Methylicorpusculum oleiharenae: one gene and its partners. The protein of the gene in region 1 interacts with the protein of each later gene in a pairwise test. Links are inferred from orthologs where the notes say so. Each region holds a gene or a part of one and is shown in the gene's direction. Other genes may lie near its edges.

What was found.
Region 2: the proteins of GO003_RS03235 (region 1) and ftsA interact in binary tests that used the Escherichia coli proteins (3 or more experiments, as listed by UniProt). The link is inferred for Methylicorpusculum oleiharenae from one-to-one orthologs.
Region 3: the proteins of GO003_RS03235 (region 1) and ftsZ interact in binary tests that used the Escherichia coli proteins (3 or more experiments, as listed by UniProt). The link is inferred for Methylicorpusculum oleiharenae from one-to-one orthologs.

What each region holds. Positions count from the first base shown.
Region 1 is NZ_WUTY02000001.1:687,520-690,574, forward strand. What follows is about bases 17-2,910. They hold GO003_RS03235 (rod shape-determining protein), read left to right. Parts: upstream 17-888; coding sequence 889-1,932; downstream 1,933-2,910. Other genes in these bases: gatA (Asp-tRNA(Asn)/Glu-tRNA(Gln) amidotransferase subunit GatA), read right to left, coding at 17-317; gatC (Asp-tRNA(Asn)/Glu-tRNA(Gln) amidotransferase subunit GatC), read right to left, coding at 492-779; mreC (rod shape-determining protein MreC), read left to right, coding at 2,105-2,910. Also shown: more of gatA, read right to left, coding at 1-16; more of mreC, read left to right, coding at 2,911-3,019; rod shape-determining protein MreD, read left to right, coding at 3,012-3,055. UniProt on the Escherichia coli protein: Forms membrane-associated dynamic filaments that are essential for cell shape determination. Acts by regulating cell wall synthesis and cell elongation, and thus cell shape.
Region 2 is NZ_WUTY02000001.1:281,090-284,246, reverse strand. The notes cover bases 162-3,157. They hold ftsA (cell division protein FtsA), read left to right. Parts: upstream 162-1,044; coding sequence 1,045-2,271; downstream 2,272-3,157. Other genes in these bases: ftsZ (cell division protein FtsZ), read left to right, coding at 2,301-3,157; GO003_RS01360 (cell division protein FtsQ/DivIB), read left to right, coding at 269-1,009; GO003_RS01365 (D-alanine--D-alanine ligase), read left to right, coding at 162-258. Outside these bases: more of GO003_RS01365, read left to right, coding at 1-161. UniProt on the Escherichia coli protein: Essential cell division protein that assists in the assembly of the Z ring. May serve as the principal membrane anchor for the Z ring.
Region 3 is NZ_WUTY02000001.1:279,706-282,740, reverse strand. Bases 1-2,874 are described here. They hold ftsZ (cell division protein FtsZ), read left to right. Parts: upstream 1-794; coding sequence 795-1,955; downstream 1,956-2,874. Other genes in these bases: lpxC (UDP-3-O-acyl-N-acetylglucosamine deacetylase), read left to right, coding at 2,302-2,874; ftsA (cell division protein FtsA), read left to right, coding at 1-765. Outside these bases: more of lpxC, read left to right, coding at 2,875-3,035. UniProt on the Escherichia coli protein: Essential cell division protein that forms a contractile ring structure (Z ring) at the future cell division site. The regulation of the ring assembly controls the timing and the location of cell division.

The sequences.
Region 1 (3,055 bases):
TTGGTTACGACGGTTGCATCATAGGGGGCAATAAAGTTATCCAGCATTTTTGAACCGCAACTGGTTTTAATCCCATCCGTGCAAAATATGTCTTTTTGCGCAATGGGTATACCTGTCAGCAAACCGGAGGAACCTTCCGCCAACCTTTTATCAGCCGCTTCCGCTTGAGCCAAAGCTTGATCCGGAGTTACCGTGACAAACGCATTGAGATTTTGGTGTTGGGTAATTCTGTCAAGAAAAATCCGGGTCAGTTCGACACTCGAAAATTCGCCGCTGCGTAACCCTCTAGCCAGTTCGGCGATGGTTTTATTATGCATGGTCAATATAATCTCGGTTATTTTTGATTGATTTTGTAACTGTTCAGCGTAAAGGTTTCATTATCCTTTCTATAAGGATAGAGACAGCTTACGCGTTGAATGCAAGTTAGATTGTATTTGAAATGGATATAAAGAGTCCCGTCTGCACTACTTCGGACAACACTTTTAATCCTCTTATTCAATGACTTTGGGAACCAGGTAAAGACCTTCCTCAACCTGAGGCGCAATGGCCTGAAACTTTTCCCGTTGATTTTGTTCGGTCACTTTATCAGGTCGCAAACGTTGTGATTGATCCATTGGGTGCGCCATGGGGAGTACTTCACAGGTATCAAGCGTACCCATTTGCACCATCAAATCCAGAATACCGGATAGATCCTGGGCATAGTTGCCTTCATCTTGAGGGTTAATCCCCAAACGCGCCAAATGCGCGATTTTTTTTACATCATCAGCCGTTAACGACACTTTACTTACTCCATTAACATTTAATAGCAATATGATACTTTATATCTTGCTCAAATACCCGCATGATTGATAAAGTAATGCAATTTACTCGCTAAGGAAACCGGTTAAGATGTTCAAAAGAATTCGCGGTCTGTTCTCAAATGATCTATCGATTGATTTAGGCACCGCAAACACATTGATATACGTCCCTGGTAAAGGAATCGTATTGAACGAACCCTCCGTAGTCGCTATCAAGGAAGACAAGATTCGCGGCCATAAAACCATTGCAGCCGTAGGTACTGAAGCGAAAATGATGCTGGGCCGGACACCGGGCAACATTACCGCAATTCGTCCTTTAAAAGACGGCGTCATTGCCGACTTTGCCGTGACCGAACGCATGCTGCGCTATTTCATAGAAAAAGTGCATGAAAACAAATTATTAAGACCCAGCCCTCGTATTTTGATCTGTGTACCTTGCGGATCAACTCAAGTGGAACGTAGGGCCATTCGCGAGTCAGCCTCTATGGCAGGAGCCCGCGAAGTGTATTTGATTGAAGAGCCGATGTCGGCAGCAGTGGGCGCAGGATTACCGGTAGACGAAGCACAAGGCTCCATGGTCTTGGACATTGGTGGCGGCACGTCCGAAGTGGCTGTTATTTCATTGAACGGCATTGTTTACTCGGCATCGGTACGGATTGGCGGAGACCGGTTCGATGAAGCCATCATAAATTATGTTCGCCGTAATTACGGCACCTTGATTGGTGAAGCGACAGCTGAAAGAATCAAGCACGAAATCGGCGCAGCCTACCCCGGCAGCGAAGTGAAAGAAATCGAAGTCAAAGGCCGTAACCTGGCAGAAGGCGTACCCAGAAGTTTCTCACTAAACAGCAATGAAATTTTAGAGGCATTACAAGATCCGTTGGCGGGCATCGTTGGATCGGTCAAAGTTGCGCTGGAACAAACCCCTCCTGAATTGGGTGCGGATGTCGCGAATCGCGGCATCGTCCTCACTGGCGGCGGCGCTTTACTTAAAGACATTGATAGATTGATTGCTGAAGAAACAGGGTTACCGGTCTATATCGCAGACGATCCGCTAACTTGCGTGGCCAGGGGCGGCGGCATGGTCCTGGAAATGCTCGATAAAAAAGGCGCGTCGGCATTTTCTTTGGAATAACCGGCATCCCGGCAATCAAATAAAAGCAGCGTTACTGATCAAAATCCGGCTTACTTTTATCCTCGCTCCGGAAGATAGCAGAGCGGAAAAAATCTAGTTGCCGGATTTTGAAATAAAAATTCTGTTATACGTTTTTCTATAAAATAATTGAAGCGGACCTAGGTCTTGCTTGTTGTCCTGTTTTTGCTCCCAGAGGCATTTCGCTATCAACCCACTATTTGCCACCGGCCCATCGCTTAACACACGCCTGCTGGTCGCGGTATTGTTATCCTTGACGCTCTTGATTACAGAGCACAGAGGAACGCGGCTTGAGAGCGCTCGTGCCGCTCTGTCAGTCCTAGTGTACCCTATCCACAATTTGGTAGACGCGCCTATCCATCTGGTTTCTTCGACAGTTGAAACCGTGATGAACATGCACAAGTTAAAAGAAGAGAACGAAAAGCTCAAACAGGACGAGTTGATTTATAAAACTCAGCTATTGAAATTTGCCGCACTGGAACGTGAAAATATCCGTTTGCGCGCTTTACTCGAAAAATCTTTCAAGTTGGGTGAACAGGTATTGGTAGCCGAACTGCTCTCGGTCAATCTGGCACCCTACGAACATGTGGTGCTGGTTAATAAAGGCTCACGCTTCGGTGTCCATCCGGAACAACCGGTGCTTGATGCCTATGGTGTTGTCGGACAAATCATACGGGCTTTACCCTTTAGCTCTGAAGTCATGCTTATCACTGATCCTAGCCATGCCATACCGGTTCAAGTCAACCGGAACGGCCTGCGAACCATTGCTGTGGGCAGCGGTCAGATCAACCGCATCAAACTGCCTTTTTTACCCAACAATTCGGATATCAAAAAAGGCGACTTACTGATAACGTCAGGATTGGGCGGAGCTTTTCCTCAAGGCTATCCGGTAGCTGTAGTTGACGAAATCAATTATCAACCCAATAAACCTTTTGCAGAAATTTTTGCAACCCCTAAGGCGCAACTCAACAAAAGCCGTGAATTACTGATTGTATGGAGCAACAGAGAACCTGTGCCCTTATTCAGCCAGGAAACGCCCGAAATAAGTATCGAGTCGAACCATGAATAACCCATCCAGCCTGCTCAGGCTCGTCCTCTCCATTAT
Region 2 (3,157 bases), 410 kb from region 1 along the record:
CAATATCATTGCCCGTGCGGACTCAGTGACCCAGAAGAGCAATCGTTGCAGGCTTTGGCGGTCAGTGCTTGCGAGGCGCTCGGAGTTGAAGGTTGGGGCAGGGTCGACGTATTTATCGATCAGGACGGTCATAACCAATTGATTGAGGTCAATACCGTACCGGGTATGACCGATCACAGCTTGGTACCTATGGCGGCAAAACAGGCCGGGATAAGTTTCACTGAGTTAGTTTGGCGAATTCTTGAAACCAGCTTTTAACTGAGGTGATATGCAGATCACCAAGTTTGTGTGCATAGGGTTGTTATTGATAGGGCTAATATGGACTTTTTGGGACAAAGCAAAAACCTACCAGTCGGATGCGGTACCTATCAGGTATGTAAGAATTGAAGGTGTTTTTCAATACATCAGTAAAGAGGAACTTAAGCAGACCGTTAAGCCTTTGGTGACGACCGGCATCTTTAGTGCCGATATGCTGGCAATACAGCAGGCTATGATGAAGTTGCCGTGGATTGCTAATGTCAGGGTTAAGAGGGTATGGCCGGATGCGATTGATATTAAGGTCTACGAAAAAATGGCAGTCGCCCGATGGGGTGAAAATGGTCTGCTATCTATACGGGGAGAAATATTTAGACCGTCGAATACGGTACAGTTTGAAAATCTTCCCAAATTGCATGGCCCCGAAGGCCAAGCTGCCAAACTTCTTGAAATCATGAGAGGTTTGAGAACAACCCTGGCGGATCATTCATTTGGATTGGCAGAGTTTATTGTTAACGAACGGCGGGCCTGGAAGATCGTGTTAACGAATGGTATGGAAATACAACTAGGCGGAAAAGAACAACTGAGAACTTTTCAGCGGTTTTTAAAGACCTTGAGTTTATTAAATCAAGATCAAATAGAGTCAATTGCAAAAGTCGATTTAAGGTATCCGAACGGCTATGCAGTTACATGGAAACCCGGCGTTCCGGAAATAGACTGGAAGAAGATTGCTGAAGGACAACAGCAGCCTTAACAGCTACAGATTATGGTGTTCTAAGAGTAAATAAAATGGCAAAAAAAACAGATAGGAATTTAATAGTTGGACTGGATATTGGAACATCAAAAGTTGCAGCCATCGTCGGTGAACATACCGGGAATGGCGAAATTGAAGTTATAGGTATCGGTTGCACACCTTCTCGCGGCTTAAAAAAGGGGGTTGTGGTTAACCTTGAGTCTACTGTGCAGTCAATTCGTCGAGCGATCGAGGAAGCCGAACTGATGGCGGGATGCGAAATCACCTCGGTATTTGCGGGTATAGCCGGAAGTCACATAAAAAGCCTCAATTCCCACGGGATTGTCGCTATAAAAGAAAAAGAAGTGACTCAATATGACATTGACAGAGTGATTGATTCTGCTCGAGCAGTGGCAATCCCTGCTGATCAGAAAATTTTGCACATTCTGCCTCAGGAATTTGTGATTGATTTGCAGGATGGTATCAAAGAACCTATCGGGATGTCAGGCATTCGCTTGGAAGCCAAGGTTCACATGGTGACCGGAAGCGTCAGCGCGGCGCAAAACATTATCAAATGTATCCGCCGGTGTGGGCTGGAAGTAGACGATATCGTTCTGGAGCAGCTGGCATCGTGTAATTCCGTTCTGACCGATGATGAAAAAGATTTGGGCGTTTGTCTTATTGATATAGGCGGCGGGACCACAGACATTGCTGTTTTCTCCCACGGTGCGATCAAGCATACCGCTGTTATTCCGATTGCGGGTGATCAAGTCACCAATGATATAGCCGTAGCCTTAAGAACACCTACCCAAAATGCAGAACAAATCAAGCAGAAATATGCTTGTGCACTGACACAATTAGCCAATACTGATCAGTTGATTGAGGTGCCTAGTATTGGTGATAGAGCACCCAGAAAAATATCCGTGCAAAATCTGGCGGAAATCATTGAGCCTCGTTATGAAGAGTTGATGTTGTTGGTTCAAGCTGAGCTAAGGCGAAGCGGGTATGAAGAAATGATTGCCGCCGGTATTGTCATTACTGGCGGGAGCGCGAAAGTAACAGGGGTAATCGAATTAGCGGAAGAGATATTCCATATGCCGGTCCGGATGGGACTTCCTCAGCATGTTTCAGGGCTGACGGATGTTATCAGAAATCCGATCCATTCAACCGGTGTGGGTTTGTTGCTATATGGAAAAGAACACAGGGGTGGCTTTGACAGTTTTGATGCGGATAGCACCGGCGTGTTGGCCAAAATGAAAAAATGGTTTCAGGGTAATTTTTAAGAATTATTACGTTTGCAAGGGGAACAATTATGAAATATGAACTAATGGACATCGGTGCTGAAAATGCCGTAATAAAAGTCATCGGCGTCGGCGGCGGTGGCGGTAATGCAGTCAATCACATGGTGGAAAAACACATTGAAGGTGTGCAATTCATCTGTGCAAATACCGATGCCCAAGCACTAAGAAAAATGAATGTGGATACTATCATTCAATTGGGCGCGGAATTGACCAAAGGTTTGGGTGCGGGGACCAATCCTGATATCGGTAAACAAGCGGCGTTGGAAAACAGAGAGCGAATCAAGGAAGTCATTCAGGGTGCCGATATGGTTTTTTTAACCGCAGGCATGGGCGGCGGCACAGGTACTGGAGCCATTCCCACTATTGCTGAAATAGCCAGAGAATTAGGCATTCTTACCGTTGCAGTTGTGACCAAGCCTTTCCATTTCGAAGGCAAAAAGAAAATGGAAGTCGCCGAACAAGGTATCAAAGAACTTGAAAAATATGTCGATTCTTTGATCACGATTCCCAATCAAAAACTGTTGCCGGTTTTAGGCAGCAACATTTCATTGGTAAGCGCATTTAATGCGGCCAACAATGTGCTGCTGGATGCGGTGCAAGGCATTACCGAATTAATTACTCATCCCGGTATGATCAACGTCGATTTTGCTGACGTAAGAACCGTTATGTCGGGTATGGGTGCTGCGATTATGGGTACGGGATCGGCCTCAGGTGAGAACCGTGCTAGAGAAGCCGCTGAAAAAGCCATCGCCTGTCCTTTGCTGGAAGATATCAACTTGCAAGGTGCACGCGGAATTCTCGTCAACATTACCGCTGCGGATATGGGGATTGCCGAGTTTGATGAAGTAGGTAACATTGTTCACGAATT
Region 3 (3,035 bases), 410 kb from region 1 along the record:
GAAGCCAAGGTTCACATGGTGACCGGAAGCGTCAGCGCGGCGCAAAACATTATCAAATGTATCCGCCGGTGTGGGCTGGAAGTAGACGATATCGTTCTGGAGCAGCTGGCATCGTGTAATTCCGTTCTGACCGATGATGAAAAAGATTTGGGCGTTTGTCTTATTGATATAGGCGGCGGGACCACAGACATTGCTGTTTTCTCCCACGGTGCGATCAAGCATACCGCTGTTATTCCGATTGCGGGTGATCAAGTCACCAATGATATAGCCGTAGCCTTAAGAACACCTACCCAAAATGCAGAACAAATCAAGCAGAAATATGCTTGTGCACTGACACAATTAGCCAATACTGATCAGTTGATTGAGGTGCCTAGTATTGGTGATAGAGCACCCAGAAAAATATCCGTGCAAAATCTGGCGGAAATCATTGAGCCTCGTTATGAAGAGTTGATGTTGTTGGTTCAAGCTGAGCTAAGGCGAAGCGGGTATGAAGAAATGATTGCCGCCGGTATTGTCATTACTGGCGGGAGCGCGAAAGTAACAGGGGTAATCGAATTAGCGGAAGAGATATTCCATATGCCGGTCCGGATGGGACTTCCTCAGCATGTTTCAGGGCTGACGGATGTTATCAGAAATCCGATCCATTCAACCGGTGTGGGTTTGTTGCTATATGGAAAAGAACACAGGGGTGGCTTTGACAGTTTTGATGCGGATAGCACCGGCGTGTTGGCCAAAATGAAAAAATGGTTTCAGGGTAATTTTTAAGAATTATTACGTTTGCAAGGGGAACAATTATGAAATATGAACTAATGGACATCGGTGCTGAAAATGCCGTAATAAAAGTCATCGGCGTCGGCGGCGGTGGCGGTAATGCAGTCAATCACATGGTGGAAAAACACATTGAAGGTGTGCAATTCATCTGTGCAAATACCGATGCCCAAGCACTAAGAAAAATGAATGTGGATACTATCATTCAATTGGGCGCGGAATTGACCAAAGGTTTGGGTGCGGGGACCAATCCTGATATCGGTAAACAAGCGGCGTTGGAAAACAGAGAGCGAATCAAGGAAGTCATTCAGGGTGCCGATATGGTTTTTTTAACCGCAGGCATGGGCGGCGGCACAGGTACTGGAGCCATTCCCACTATTGCTGAAATAGCCAGAGAATTAGGCATTCTTACCGTTGCAGTTGTGACCAAGCCTTTCCATTTCGAAGGCAAAAAGAAAATGGAAGTCGCCGAACAAGGTATCAAAGAACTTGAAAAATATGTCGATTCTTTGATCACGATTCCCAATCAAAAACTGTTGCCGGTTTTAGGCAGCAACATTTCATTGGTAAGCGCATTTAATGCGGCCAACAATGTGCTGCTGGATGCGGTGCAAGGCATTACCGAATTAATTACTCATCCCGGTATGATCAACGTCGATTTTGCTGACGTAAGAACCGTTATGTCGGGTATGGGTGCTGCGATTATGGGTACGGGATCGGCCTCAGGTGAGAACCGTGCTAGAGAAGCCGCTGAAAAAGCCATCGCCTGTCCTTTGCTGGAAGATATCAACTTGCAAGGTGCACGCGGAATTCTCGTCAACATTACCGCTGCGGATATGGGGATTGCCGAGTTTGATGAAGTAGGTAACATTGTTCACGAATTCGGATCGGAAGACGCCATCATTAAGATCGGAACAGCCATCGATCCTTCTCTGGGTGACGAGATCAAGGTGACTGTCGTGGCAACGGGTATGGGCGGACAAACCGTTGCAGCGCATCCACACATCAAGTTGGCGGTAAAAGCCGTGACGGCGGGCGAAATTAATTATGAAAAGCTGGATAAGCCCACTGTCATAAGACAAAATCGTGCTGAACTTCGTGAGACGCGTTTTGGTGCTCAGCCTAAAAAAGAGATCGATATGGACTATTTGGACATCCCTGCGTTTTTAAGACGTCAAGCGGATTAATCGAGCCTGTTTATTATCGATGTCAGTTAATTTCCACTGCCAGGGATGGCCGGGGAAGGACTTCTGCTCAGCCATAATGGAGCACATCGAATTCATTTATTTACCGGCCTCATTCTGATAGTTAATGGGTAATTTATTATTAAGCCTGCAAAATTCTGCCAGTCGCCTGTTTCACCTCTTTTGCGGATAACGTGTCTTGGCGAATGGCCGAAATTTAATGTGCGCTTTCTGGCTGGATAACGCCCGAAAAATCAAAGTCATTTGTAGTCTGATGGTTTGAATGACTGGCTAATATGATATACTCCCACAGTTTCCTGCCCCAATAAATTAGGCATTATTGAAATCTATGATCAAACAGCGTACTTTAAAAAACACGATTCGGGCCACCGGTGTAGGGCTGCATACCGGCGATAAGGTTTATGTGACTTTGCGTCCGGCAGAACCCAATACCGGTATAAGGTTTCGTCGTGTTGATCTGGACGAGCCCGTCACCATTATTGCGTCACCGGGAAATGTTGGAGAAACCACCCTTTCAACGACTCTCATTCAAGATGGTGTAAAAATATCTACTATCGAGCATTTGCTTTCCGCATTTGCAGGTTTGGGGATCGATAACGCTATTATTGATCTGAGTGCCGCTGAGGTGCCTATCATGGATGGCAGTGCCGGGCCCTTTGTTTTTTTATTACAGTCGGCCGGTGTAGAAGAGCAGGACATTCCGAAACAATATCTTCGGATAAAACGCAGCATCCGTGTCGAGGATGGCGATAAATGGGCCGCATTTGAGCCTTTTAATGGCTTCAAAGTCACGTTTACAATCGATTTTGAACATCCTGCTTTCGCTGAGCACTTAAAGACAGCTGTGATGGATTTTTCCTCGACAACTTTTGTTAAGGAAGTGAGTCGGGCTAGAACCTTTGGCTTTATGAAAGATATTGATATGCTCAGGCAGAATAACCTTGCTTTGGGCGGCAGTCTGGATAACGCCATTGTTGTCGATGATGACAAAATCCTTAACGAAGACGGTTTGCGTTACGCCGATGAGTTTGTAAAGCATAAAATTTTGGACGCAATCGGCGA